DNA from 2 places in the Butyricicoccus sp. OF27-2pH9A genome. Region 2 is predicted to be linked to the other one. Evidence: predicted binding sites of a transcription regulator. Region 2 holds the regulator's gene; the other holds the start of a gene.
What was found. The regulator NrdR, encoded in region 2, represses ribonucleotide reductase genes. The targets are predictions, from matches to a motif close to CACNANATNTNGTG.

Region 1 (6,718 bases), on a different contig from region 2:
GTCAAGGGCACGATCCACTGGGTATCCGCTGAGCACGCCATTGATGCGGATTTGTACCTGTATGACAACCTGTTCACCCTCGAGAACGTTAACGACGTACCGGAGGGCACGGATTATCTGGATTACCTCAATCCGGATTCGCTCAAAAAGCTGACCGGCTGCAAGCTCGAGCCGTCGCTGGCGGATGCCAAGGAAGGCGAGCGCTTCCAGTTCGTCCGCATGGGCTACTACTGCAAGGACCGCGAGAGCGGCCGCTTCAACCGCATCGTAACCCTCAAGGACGGCTTTGCAAAAACGCTGAAAAAGTAAGGCTGTATAAGAAAAAGCTCTCTGAACAAAGTTCAGAGAGCTTTTTTGTTTTGCAGTTAAGGGTTAAACTGCTCTGCCCTACGAAAACAGAAAACCTGAGTGTAAATTCGTTACAGAATTGTGCTTTCTGCGACCGCATCCGGCGCCAGAATCTTCACGAAGAACTCTAGCCGCCGGAGTGCGTTCTCGATAACCGCCTTATCGGTATCCGGCGTGCCGAACACAGGATGGAACACATGGCGGCTGTCCGGATGGATGCAGGTGCGGTTGTCCGCGCCCGCGATCATGCTGAAAATGACGTCCGTGCCGTCACGGCCGCAGATGTCGTTGGGATAGGTGTGTGTGCTTGCAGCGCGCATACCCGGAAACGGCAGCTTCTCACTTGGCGTGAAGATGGTGAGCGGGCCGTCCATACGGTCGATGTCATGCGTGCCGGACAGCACGAACGTTGTCAGCTCCAGCAGAAAGGGAACACCCATCACCGGGTCATCCTCGGGGAACGGACGGCCCTTGAACAGCACGGATTCAAACTGCTGCATGACAGGATAGGTTTTTTTGAACTTCTTAAAGAACCGGAAGTACGGGTTTTCACCGAAAACGGCCTTGCGGTCGTAATCCGTGTACTTTTCGTGCAGCTGGTCGAGCTCGGCATGAACGAGGTCGTAAAATTCCTTTGCGTTCCACTGGGAACGGTCAGGGTAGGTGACTTCGAGGATGCCCAGCGGGATATTGCGCGCGGAAAAGGTCGGATCCTTGATGATTTCAAACATAGGAACACCTCGATTTATTAAGCGGGTTCGTAGGAACTGTGATAATCGGCAGCGGCTTCGCCGGTCAGCACATCGTAGTAGTACCACTGCGATTTATCCGCGCTGGTGAAGAAATACACGCCGAGGGGGTGCTCTGCGGTATCGCTGGTCAGCCGACCGACATATTCGCCGCTTGCACCGCCAGCCGCTTGTCCGGTGCGGATGATTTCGTCAACGGATACCGGATGCAGCACGGCGATCATGCCGAACTGCGCGATGGCGTAGGACAGGTACAGCAGGAAGATGGTATAGGCGGACTGCCGCAGCGAAGCCTCCTGCAGAGGGTGGTTCGTGCACTTGCCGATCAGCAGGCCGATGAAGGACAGCACGATCAGCGCCGCAATCCACCAGAAGCTGATCTCATACAGCGGGTTCATGCCGGACAGCAGGGCAATAAACAGCATTAGCGCCACGAGAAAGATGAGCAGCGCCTGTGCCCAGCGGCTGTGGTCCCTGCCGTCGGGATTACTGGGTCTGCTGTTCATAAAAATGTTGAAGATGAGCGCAACCGGCGCGAACACCCACAGATAGGTGGGGAAGCCGCCGACGGCACCGTCATACACGGTGTTCCAATGCATGGCGAGCAGGCACACGCCCACCCAGACGATGACCGAAGATACGAGCAGCAGCAGATTTTTCTTGGATTGAAAAAGATTCATACAGGAAATTCCTCTTAAAAGCAAACGGGCAGAGCCTTGCGGCTCTACCCGTTTTGATTACGCACCGCAAGGCACGCTCTGTTCAGTTAAACCGAAAAGATTAAGCCTCAGCCTTGATCTTCTTCAGGTTAGCGAAGCGCGGCAGACCGGATACCTTCGGGCCAACGTTCTCGCCGTTGATGAGCGGCAGAGCGTAGTCAACGAACTCCTGGGTTACGCCGTTGCCTTCCTCGTTGATCCACTCACGCGGAACCTTCTTCTCGGTGTTAGCAACCTCGGAGAGCGGCAGCAGCTCGATCTCGCACTTGTAGCCGTTCTCGTCACGGGTGCACTTGAAGCCCGGCATGTAGTCGGTCTTGCCTGCAACTGCGTTCTCAACAGCAGCCTTGCCGGACATATAGGACTCGTCAACGTCGGTCTTGGAAGCGCAGTGAGCAGCGCAGCGCTGCAGCAGGCTCAGCTCGATGCCGCGAACCTTGCAGCCCAGCTCGTTCTTAACGGTGTCAGCCAGCATGGAAGCCAGACCGCCGAGCTGTGCATGGCCGAAGCCGTCGGTAGCAGAGGTCTTAGCCTCGGATACGAAGGAGCCGTCAGCGTAGTGGATACCCTCGGAAACAGCTACCAGGCAGTTGCCCTTCTCGTCGTAGATGCGCTTTACGTCAGCCAGGAACTTCTTCATGTCGAAGTCGGTCTCCGGCAGGTAAACCAGATCCGGACCTGCGCCCATAGCGGTAGCCAGACCGGCAGCACCGGCCAGCCAGCCAGCGTGACGGCCCATGATCTCTACGATGCAGACCATGCCGGTGTCGTATACGCGAGCGTCCTGATAGATCTCCATGCAGGAAGTAGCGATATACTTAGCAGCGGAAGCAAAGCCCGGGCAGTGGTCGGTGCCGAACAGGTCATTGTCGATGGTCTTCGGAATGCCCATTACGCGGCACTCGTAGCCGGACTTCATCATATACTTGGAAACCTTGTTGCAGGTATCCATGGAGTCGTTGCCGCCGTTGTAGAAGAAGTAACGGATGTCGTACTTCTTGAAGATCTCGAGGATGCGCTTGTAATCGGTGTCATCAACATCCGGATCAGCCAGCTTGTAGCGGCAGGAGCCCAGTGCAGAGGACGGGGTGTAGCGCAGAAGAGCCAGCTCGTCGCGGTCTTCCTTGTCGATATCATACAGGTCGTCGTTCAGCAGGCCCTTGATGCCGTGTGCCATGCCGAATACGCGGGTGATGGACGGATTGTCCAGTGCTGCCTCCAGCGCACCCAGAACAGAAGAGTTGATTACGGAAGTCGGGCCGCCCGACTGACCGATGACGCAAGCGCCTTTCAGTTCACTCATTGATAAAACCTCCTAAGCAAATTAAAACGCAGAGCAGTGCCGTGCATTTTCTTACTCATAAAGAGTACCATATAATATGAAAAAAATCAATGAAAATCCTGCGTTTTCGGCAGGTTTGGCAATTTTGGCAAACATGCCGCAGGAATTCGACGAAAAAATGACAGGATTTTTTTGATATGGACTTGATTTTAGTATGCTTAACTGATAAAATAAAAGCAGAATTTTTAAGATTCAGTTTTTATCAGAAAGGAAGTATTCCCATGCCTTTAGTTACTACTACTGAGATGTTCAAGAAGGCTTACGACGGCGGCTACGCTGTTGGCGCTTTCAACGTGAACAACATGGAGATCGTTCAGGGTATCACCGAGGCTTGCCAGGAGCAGCACGCTCCGGTAGTCCTGCAGGTATCCAAGGGCGCACGCGCTTACGCAAACCACACCTACCTCGTTAAGATGGTAGAGGCTGCTGTTCTGGAGTGCCCGGACATTCCGATCGCTCTGCACCTGGACCACGGCCCGGACTTCGAGACCTGCAAGGCCTGCATCGACGGCGGCTTCACCTCCGTTATGATCGACTGCTCCTCCCGTCCGTTCGACGAGAACGTTGAGGAGACCAAGAAGGTTGTAGAGTACGCTCACGCTCACGGCGTTGTTGTTGAGGCTGAGCTCGGCACCCTGGCTGGCGTAGAGGACGACGTAAAGGTTTCCGCTGAGGATTCCTCCTACACCCATCCGGAAGAGGTTGAGGAGTTCGTAACCCGCACCGGCTGTGACTCCCTGGCTATCGCAATCGGCACCTCCCACGGCGCTTACAAGTTCACCCCGGAGCAGTGCACCCGCAACGAGCAGGGCATTCTGGTTCCGCCTCCGCTGCGTTTCGACGTACTCGAGGAAGTTTCCAAGCGTCTGCCGGGCTTCCCGATCGTACTGCACGGTTCCTCTTCCGTACCGCGTGAGTTTGTTGACAAGATCAACAAGTTCGGCGGCAAGATGCCGGATGCAATCGGCATTCCGGAGGAAGAGCTGCGTCACGCTGCACAGCTGTCCGTCTGCAAGATCAATATCGACTCCGATATTCGTCTGGCTATCACCGCTTCTATCCGCGAGCACTTCGCTGAGCATCCGGATCACTTCGACCCGCGCCAGTACCTGAAGCCGGCTCGTCAGGCTGTCAAGGACATGGTTACCCACAAGCTGATCAATGTTCTGGGCTGCAACGGCAAGGCATAAGATCATTTTCTGATCGAAACCAAAGAACCTCGGAATCCTGTTCCGGGGTTCTTTTTTCGTCTTGCGATGGGGAATAGAACGGATACCATATATAGTGTATCTGTTTTTTGCGGGAGAAATTACCACGGAGAAAATAAAGGAGAAACTTTGTGGAATTTGTCGCGCTTTTCTGATAATTTTTTCGAGTCAAGAGGAAAAGTTTAGAGAATGCTCCAATAAAAATAGTGCTTTTCTTGCAAATGTGCCAAAAAGAATTTAGCGCCTTGACAGGGCGGTGTTTCGGCGGTAGAATATATAAGCAAGAGATAAGCAGACACAAGATGTTGTGCGATATTGAATGCACCACTACATAATTTAGTAAATAACCAAGAAATCGCCGTTAGGCGGTTTTTGTATGAGAGAGGGATTTTTCTTTATGATTCAGCAGATCGTCAAGCGGGACGGGCGCATGGCTCCCTTTGAGATCGACAAGATCACAAATGCAATTTTCGGCGCAGCACAGGCCTCCGGCGGCCAGGATCACGATATGGCGCAGGAGCTGGCAGAGCAGGTCGAAAAAACGCTGGAGGAGACTGCTGGAACCGAAACTCCCACCGTTGAACAGGTGCAGGACACTGTTGAGAAGGTTCTGATCGAAAGCGGACATGCCCGCACGGCCAAGAAGTACATCCTGTACCGCAACGAGCGCACCCGCGTGCGTGAGATGAACACCCGTCTGATGAAGGTGTACGAGGATCTGACGTTCAAGTCCTCGCTCGAGAACGACGTCAAGCGAGAGAACGCCAATATCGACGGTGATACCGCGATGGGCACCATGCTCAAGTACGGCTCTGAGGGCGCCAAGCAGTTCTACGAGATGTTCATCCTCGATCCGGCGCACGCCAAGGCACACCGCGAGGGTGATATCCACATCCACGATCTGGATTTTCTGACGCTGACCACCACCTGCTGTCAGATTGACCTGCTGAAGCTGTTCCGCGACGGTTTTTCCACCGGTCACGGCTTCCTGCGCGAGCCGAACGACATCCGTTCGTACTCAGCGCTGGCGTGCATCGCCATCCAGTCCAACCAGAATGACCAGCACGGCGGTCAGAGCGTGCCGAACTTCGATTACTCGATGGCGCCGGGTGTGCGCAAGACCTTCCGCAAGCTGTTCCGCGACAATCTCGCCAAGGCCCTCGAGGTGTTCGGTGAGGACGACAACAACGAGGTCGATGCGCGTGCGCTGACCGAGCGTGTTGAGCAGGAGACCGGCAAGTGGGCTTGTCTGGCAGGCGGCAACGGCTACGACGAAGCGATGGCTAAGGCACTTTCCGAGACGCTTGACGAAAAGACGGTTGCAAAGTGCATGAAGTTTGCCCGCAAGTACGCGGATAAGGAGACCCGCAAGGGCACCTATCAGGCGATGGAAGCGCTGGTTCACAATCTGAACACTATGCACTCGCGTGCAGGTGCACAGATTCCGTTCTCGTCGCTCAACTACGGCACGGATACCTCTCCGGAGGGCCGCCTGGTCATGGAGCAGCTGCTGCTCGCGACCGAGGCCGGTCTGGGCAACGGTGAGACCCCGATTTTCCCGATCCATATTTTCAAGGTCAAGGAGGGCGTCAACTACAACGAGGGCGACCCGAACTACGACCTGTTCAAGCTGGCGTGCCGCGTTTCCGCGAAGCGTATGTTCCCGAATTTCTCGTTCATCGATGCGCCGTTTAACCTGCAGTATTACAAGCCGGGTCATCCGGAGACCGAGGTCGGCTATATGGGCTGCCGCACGCGTGTTATGTCCAATGTGTGCGATCCGACCCGTGAGATCACCTACGGCCGCGGCAACCTGTCGTTCACGTCGGTCAACTTGCCGCGCATCGCAATCCGCAGCCACGGCGATCTGGACTGGTTCTTCGAGGACCTCGACCGCAAGATCGACCTCGTAATCGACCAGCTACTCGATCGTTTCCGCATCCAGTGCGGCAAGCGCGTGCGCAACTACCCGTTCCTGATGGGCGAGGGCGTATGGCTGGATTCCGAAAAGCTGGGTCCGGATGACGAGGTTGGCGAGGTGCTTAAGCACGGAACGCTGACGCTCGGCTTCATCGGTCTGGCAGAGTGCCTCAAGGCACTCATCGGCGTACACCACGGCGAGAGCGACGAGGCGCAGAACCTTGGTCTTGAGATCATTGGTCACATGCGTCAGCGCATGGATGAGGCAACCGAGAAATACCACCTCAACTTCTCGCTGATCGCTACCCCGGCAGAGGGTCTGTCCGGCCGGTTTGTCAAGATCGACCGTGAGAAATACGGAATGATTCCCGGCGTTACCGACCGCGATTACTACACCAACTCCTTCCATGTGCCGGTTTACTATCCGATTTC
Region 2 (6,718 bases):
CGTTATCGCGGATGAGATTTACTGCAACCTTGTATATGATAACAATGAGTTCGTTTCGTTCGCTTCTCTGGGCGAGGATGTGAAGAACCGCACCATTCTGGTAAACGGCGTATCCAAGAGCTACGCGATGACCGGCTGGCGTATCGGTTACAGCGCGTCCAATCCGCAGCTGGCCAAGGTGATGGCGAACTACCTGAGCCACTCCACCTCTGCACCGTCCACCATTTCCCAGCAGGCGGCCATCACCGCGCTGACCGGCCCGCAGGAGGACATGCAGGTGATGAAGCAGGCGTTCGAGCAGCGCCGCGACCATCTGGTAGAGCGCATGAACAAGATCGAGGGCGTTTCCTGCATCAAGCCGGAGGGCGCGTTCTATGTTATGATGAACATGAAGGGCTTCCTCGGCAAGACCATGTACGGCAAGGTCATCGAGAGCGCCGAGGACTTCGCGCAGCTGTTCCTTGAGAAGGGTCTGGTTGCGACCGTTCCGTGCACCGCATTTGCCGCGCCGGGCTTCGTCCGCTGGAGCTATGCGACCTCGCTCACCGAGATTGACAAGGGTCTCGACCGCCTCGAGGCGTTTATCAAAAACGCGTAAGCATGCGTAATTCTGAGCAGCACTCTGAAAAGGGTGCTGTTTTTTGGTTTCTGCACCGAGCCTCTGGGGCACTTGAACCGCGCAGGCGGTGCAGGAAAAAGAGGAGGACGCAAAATCTAACGGCGAAACCGCTGCAAACTTTGTTTATTGCTACAAGATAGCGCAAAACCGGTCGGTTTTGCTTGAAATGACCGGTGCAAAGTGTTAAACTAAAATCGGACTGTTATGGAAGATTAGATACCATCCAAGTCCGTTATTTCGTTATAATTTGGATAAAATACACACCGGAAAGGACGAATAACATGAACAACGTGTACGAAAGCCCGCTTTCCTCGCGCTACGCTTCCAAGGAGATGCTCTACACCTTCTCCTCGGATATGAAGTTCTCCACCTGGCGTCGGCTGTGGCTGTCGCTGGCTAAGGCGGAGCTGGCGCTCGGTCTGCCGATCACGCAGGAGCAGGTGGACGAGATGGCCGCGCACCTGACCGACATCGACTACGATGTGGCTCGTCAGCGCGAGAAGGAGGTACGCCATGACGTTATGGCGCACGTTTATACCTTCGGCAAGGCGGCTCCCAAGGCGGCCGGCATTATCCACCTCGGCGCTACCAGCGCGTATGTCGGCGACAATACCGACATCATCCAGATCCGCGAGGGTCTGCTGCTGGTTCGCAAAAAGCTGGCGACCGTACTGGACAAGCTGGCACAGTTCGCGGATGCGCACAAGTCCCAGCCGACCCTCGGCTTCACCCACTTCCAGCCGGCACAGCTGACCACGGTCGGCAAGCGCGCTACCCTGTGGATGAACGAGCTGCTGATGGATTTGAATGAGGTAGAATACCGCATCGAAAACCTGCGCATGCTCGGCAGCAAGGGCACGACCGGCACGCAGGCGTCCTTCATGGAGCTGTTTGACGGCGACGAGAGCAAGGTTAAGGAGCTGGAGAAGCGCATTGCCGATGATTTCGGCTTTGCAGGCGTGGTTCCGGTCTCCGGCCAGACCTACTCCCGCAAGATCGACGCGCAGACGCTCGCAACGCTCGCCGGTATCGCAGAATCCGCTTCCAAGTTCGCAACCGACCTGCGTCTGCTGCAGCACCTGAAGGAAGTAGAGGAGCCGTTCGAGAAGAACCAGATCGGCTCGTCCGCCATGCCGTACAAGCGCAACCCGATGCGTTCCGAGCGTATCTGTGCACTGGCGCGCTACGTCATCTGCGACAGCCTGAACCCGGCGTTCACCTCGGCTACCCAGTGGTTCGAGCGCACGCTCGACGACTCTGCGAACAAGCGCATTTCCGTGCCGGAGGCATTCCTTGCCGTTGACGCAATCCTCAACATCATGATCAACGTCGTTTCCGGTCTGGTCGTTTACCCGAAGGTCATCGAGGCGCACGTTATGAACGAGCTGCCGTTCATGGCAACCGAGAACATCATGATGGACGCCGTAAAGCGCGGCGGCAACCGTCAGGACCTGCACGAGCGCATCCGCGAGCACTCCATGGCTGCGGGCAAGCGCATCAAGGAGGAGGGCCTCGAGAACGATATGGTTGACCGCATTGCCGGCGACCCGATGTTCGGCATGACCCGTGAGCAGATCCTCGAGCACCTCGACCCGTCCGCTTACATCGGCCGCTGCCCGTCGCAGGTGGACGAGTTCCTGAACGAGTGCGTTCGTCCGGCGATTGCGCCTTATCTGACCGGTGAGGACGTAAAGGTAGAGATCAACCTTTGATTCGTTTCAGATTATAGTCTGAAACGAGATAGGATGTACCGCACACGGCGCGGATACATTCCGGGCGCATATTTGCGCGCCGCACGCGGCACACAAATATGCTTACCGGTATAAAAATCGGTGCTAACCTTGCGCGGCATTAAAAAGCCGCGCTGCACAGGTACATGCCCCACGGTTTTTATGAATATCCCGCGCAGCGGGATATTCTATTGCACACGCGCCACAGGCGCGGAATTGTTATACAATATGTGCAGAATGATTGACTTTTTGGCTATTATGCTGTATACTAAATCAGTTGTGTAACAAAAAAATAAAGGAGGCACTTGCAAGTGAAAAAGAGTGTAACTTCCTTTATCGCGGTCATGCTGATCATCATTTTCCTCGGCGTGACGGCGGTAACAGGAGTGTACATTCCGGGCGGCTGGACCATGCCGTTCCGGAACACGGCAACGTCCGACACGTCTGCGACGGATACGAGCGACACCTCGTCTACCGACAGCAGCGCAGACAAGGCGGACAACAAGGCAGACAGCACGGATGCGTCTGCTGACACCTCTGCTGACTCGGCTTCGACCGATTCTGCAGACACGACAGACTCCGGTCTGAAGGCCATCATCCCGAGCGTACTCGATACCGACAACGGTATCCGTCTGGGTCTGGATCTGGTCGGCGGCTCCCGTATCGTATACGAGGCCGAAATCCCGGACGGCTACGACACCAGCAACCTGTCCGACGACATGAACTCGGTACAGAAGGTCATCCGTCAGCGACTGACCGGTAAGGGCTTTACCGAGGCTACCGTATCCCTCAGCGGCGAGAACCGCGTAACGGTTGAGATCCCGCAGATCACCAACCCGGAGGAGGCCGTACAGACCCTCGGCACCACCGCACAGCTCACCTTTGTTGATGCTGACGGCAAGGAGTGGCTGACCGGCTCTGACGTTAAGAAAGCTACTTACGGCTATGGCCGCCCGACCGGCAACGAAGTTGCGGATACCCATTATGTAGAGGTACAGTTTACCTCTGAGGGCAAGCAGAAGTTTGCTGAAGCGACCGAGAGCATCGCGGCCCGCACTGACGGCACCAACGTGATGGCTATCGTCATGGACGATCAGGTTATTTCCGCACCGTCCGTTTCTTCCAAGATCGACAGCGACAGCTGCGTAATCTCCGGCTCGTTCACCCGCGACAGCGCGACCGAGCTGGCAAACCTCATCAACGCAGGTCAGATTCCGTTCTCGCTCAAGCAGGTAGAGCTTCGCTCTGTCGGCCCGCAGCTCGGCGCTGACGCGATGAGCTCCAGCCTGAAGGCAGGTATGATCGGTCTGGTACTTGTTATGCTGTTCATGATCATCATGTACCGCATTCCGGGCTTTGTTTCCTGCCTCGCTCTGTGCTTCTACATGGTTATCGAGGCGCTGCTGTTCAGCCTGATCCGCGTAAACCTGTCCCTGCCGGGCATTGCAGGTATCATCCTGTCCATCGGTATGGCGGTTGACGCAAACGTCATTATCTTCGAGCGCATCAAGGAGGAAATGGCTGCCGGCAAGACCGTCAAGAGCGCTATTGACTCCGGCTTCAAGCGTGCGTTCACCGCAATTCTGGACTCCAACATCACCACCCTGATCGCGTGCGGCGTGCTGTTCTTCCTTGGCACCGGCACGATCGTCGGCTTCGCTACCACGCTGGGCATCGGTGTTATCGTGTCCATGTTCACTGCGCTGACCATCACGCACTTCCTGCTCAGACGCATGGTGGATTTCCACATCCGCAATCCGAAGGCTTACGGCCTGCGCGAGCGCAAGGAAGAGAAGAAGCATTTCCCGATCCTCAAGAACTTCAAGATCTTTGGCGGTATCTCTGTCGTACTGATCGTAACCGGCCTTGTTGCGCTGATTCTGCTGCCGTTCGGCAAGAACCTGTTCAACCTGAGCATCGACTTTGCCGGCGGTACCGAGATGGAGTTCAACATGCATACCGCTGTTACGCAGGATATCCAGACCGAGGTCAGCGATCTGTTCAAGGACGCAACCGGTGTGGACGCATCCTCTGTAACCTCCTCCGGTGACGGCAATGAGGACGTGCTGATCCGCTCCACCTCCATCGACTCCGAGCAGCGTGCTGCCGTGATCGACAAGATGCTGGAGAAGTACAGCCTTGCCGATACCGATATCCTCAACAACAACGACGTATCCGCTTCTGTCGGCAGCGACCTGCAGCGTTCGGCATTCATCTGCTCGATCCTTGCAATCCTGCTGATGCTGGTGTACATCACCTTCCGCTTCGAGCTGACCAGTGGTCTGGCTGCGATCTGCTGCCTGGTTCACGATCTGCTCGTTATGCTGAGCGTTTACGTTCTGCTGCAGATTCCGCTCGACAGCAACTTCATTGCTGCTGCACTGACCATCCTCGGCTACTCCATCAACGCGTCCATCATCGTATTCGACCGCGTTCGTGAGAACCTGCGCACCGCGCGCAAGGAGCCGTTTGAGGTCATCGGCGAGAAGAGCATCTGGCAGACCATGGGCCGTACCATCAACACCACGCTTACCACGCTGTTCACCATCGGCATGGTATACATCCTCGGTGTTCCGTCGCTCAAGCAGTTCACCCTGCCGCTGATCGTCGGTATCCTGGCCGGCGGCTGGTCGTCCGTTATGCTGTCTACCGGTCTGTGGGGCTTCTTCCGTAAGAAGTTCCGCCGCCGTCGCAAGATCTAACGACTATCGAAAAGGCACCCGTTCGGGTGCCTTTTTGCGTTTGTTTATCGGCACAGGGGGAGCGGTACAGAGAAAGGAGCCGCCCGGAGGGCAGGGCAGGAAAAGGTGCCGCTTTATCACAATAAAAAATTGACTTAACAGCACCCCGCGTAGTATAATAACAGCAGACAGATAACAAACCACGCGCGTGAAGCGGTGTTCACAAGGGGGAAGTACGATGAAGTGCCCATTTTGCAGCTTTGAAGACAGCAAGGTCGTAGACTCCCGTCCGACGGACGAGGGTACCAGCATCCGTCGCCGGCGTGAATGTCTCCACTGCGGAAAACGCTTTACCACCTACGAGACGGTAGAGCGCATGCCGCTTATGCTGATCAAGCGCGATGGCACGCGGCAGGCGTACGACCGCCAGAAGCTGCTCAACGGTCTGGTGAAGGCGTGCGAGAAACGCCCGGTTTCGCTGATGCAGCTGGAACAGATCGTCGATCACGTTGAGCAGAAGCTGTTCAGCTCGCTCGAAAGCGAGGTTTCCAGCAAGGTCATCGGTGAGCTTGTCATGGAGCAGCTGCGTAAGGTTGATGAGGTCGCGTATGTGCGGTTTGCCTCGGTCTACCGCCAGTTTAAGGACATCAACACCTTTATGGAAGAGCTGAACACGCTCCTCAAAGATAAATAATTCGGCGGGTATGGCGCAGGCTGTACCCGTTTTTTCATATCGAAAGGAAGATGGATTTATGGACGAACGGCTGCAGAAACAGCTGAATTTCATTCTTGAGATCGACAAGGAGAAGAACATTTTCCGGCAGACGCATCTCTCCGGCCACGGCCGCCGCGAGAACGACGCCGAGCACGCATGGCACATGGCCATCATGGCGTATCTGCTGCAGGAATATTCCAACGAGCCGGTGGATGTGGCGCGGGTCATGCTCATGTGCCTGCTGCACGATGTGGTGGAGATTGACGCAGGTGACACATACGCCTACGACACCGACGGTCTGCAGACGCAGAAGACGCGCGAGGACGCGGCAAAGCAGCGCATTTATTCGCTCCTGCCGGACGACCAGAAGCACGAGCTGATGGCTGTTTTTGACGAATTTGAGGCCGATGAGACCGCCGAGGCGCACTTTGCCCACGCGATGGACAATCTGCAGCCGCTTCTGCTCAACAACAGCAACGGCGGCAGCGACTGGGCTGACCACGATGTGACCGCTAAGCAGGTCTACGGCCGCCAGAGCCGCACGGAGAAAGGCTCGGCGTACCTGTATGAGCTGACAGATAACATTCTGCAGGCGAACATCGAAAAGGGTGCGCTCAAAGAAAAATAAAAGAAAATAGGAATAGTTTTCGACCGAGTTGACCATTCGTGGTCAATTTTCGCCGCCGAACGGCGTATGGGTGCAGGCACTTATGCGAAGCAAGGAGGTGAAAACGTGTCAGCTGAGATCATCATTGCGGGACTGAGTCTGCTGGGGACGCTGGCGGGCACGGCCGGCGGCATGATCGTCTCCGGCAAGCTGGTCAATTACCGCATCGAGCAGCTTGAAAAGAAGGTCGAAAAGCACAATAACCTCATCACCCGAACCTTCAGGCTGGAGCAGCAGGTCGCGCTGCTGGACGAGCGTGTCCGCGTGGCTAACCACCGCATCAGTGATTTGGAAAAGGAGGAAGTC

Region 1: PG722_RS00125 (anaerobic ribonucleoside triphosphate reductase) is a predicted target of NrdR. The motif match lies at 4,663-4,676, and genes of this name have one in related genera.

Annotation. Positions count from the first base shown of each region.
Region 1 covers NZ_JAQEXK010000001.1:22,398-29,115, reverse strand. The annotation lists gene PG722_RS00150 (glutamine--tRNA ligase/YqeY domain fusion protein) at 1-309, shown strand, start outside; gene PG722_RS00145 (hypothetical protein) at 420-1,079, opposite strand; gene PG722_RS00140 (hypothetical protein) at 1,097-1,777, opposite strand; gene PG722_RS00135 (6-phosphofructokinase) at 1,878-3,119, opposite strand; gene fba (class II fructose-1,6-bisphosphate aldolase) at 3,380-4,348, shown strand; gene PG722_RS00125 (anaerobic ribonucleoside triphosphate reductase) at 4,764-6,718, shown strand, end outside.
Region 2 covers NZ_JAQEXK010000007.1:31,747-38,464, forward strand. The annotation lists gene PG722_RS07015 (pyridoxal phosphate-dependent aminotransferase) at 1-598, shown strand, start outside; gene purB (adenylosuccinate lyase) at 901-2,331, shown strand; gene secD (protein translocase subunit SecD) at 2,661-5,051, shown strand; gene nrdR (transcriptional regulator NrdR) at 5,269-5,724, shown strand; gene PG722_RS07035 (HD domain-containing protein) at 5,783-6,373, shown strand; gene PG722_RS07040 (hypothetical protein) at 6,479-6,718, shown strand, end outside.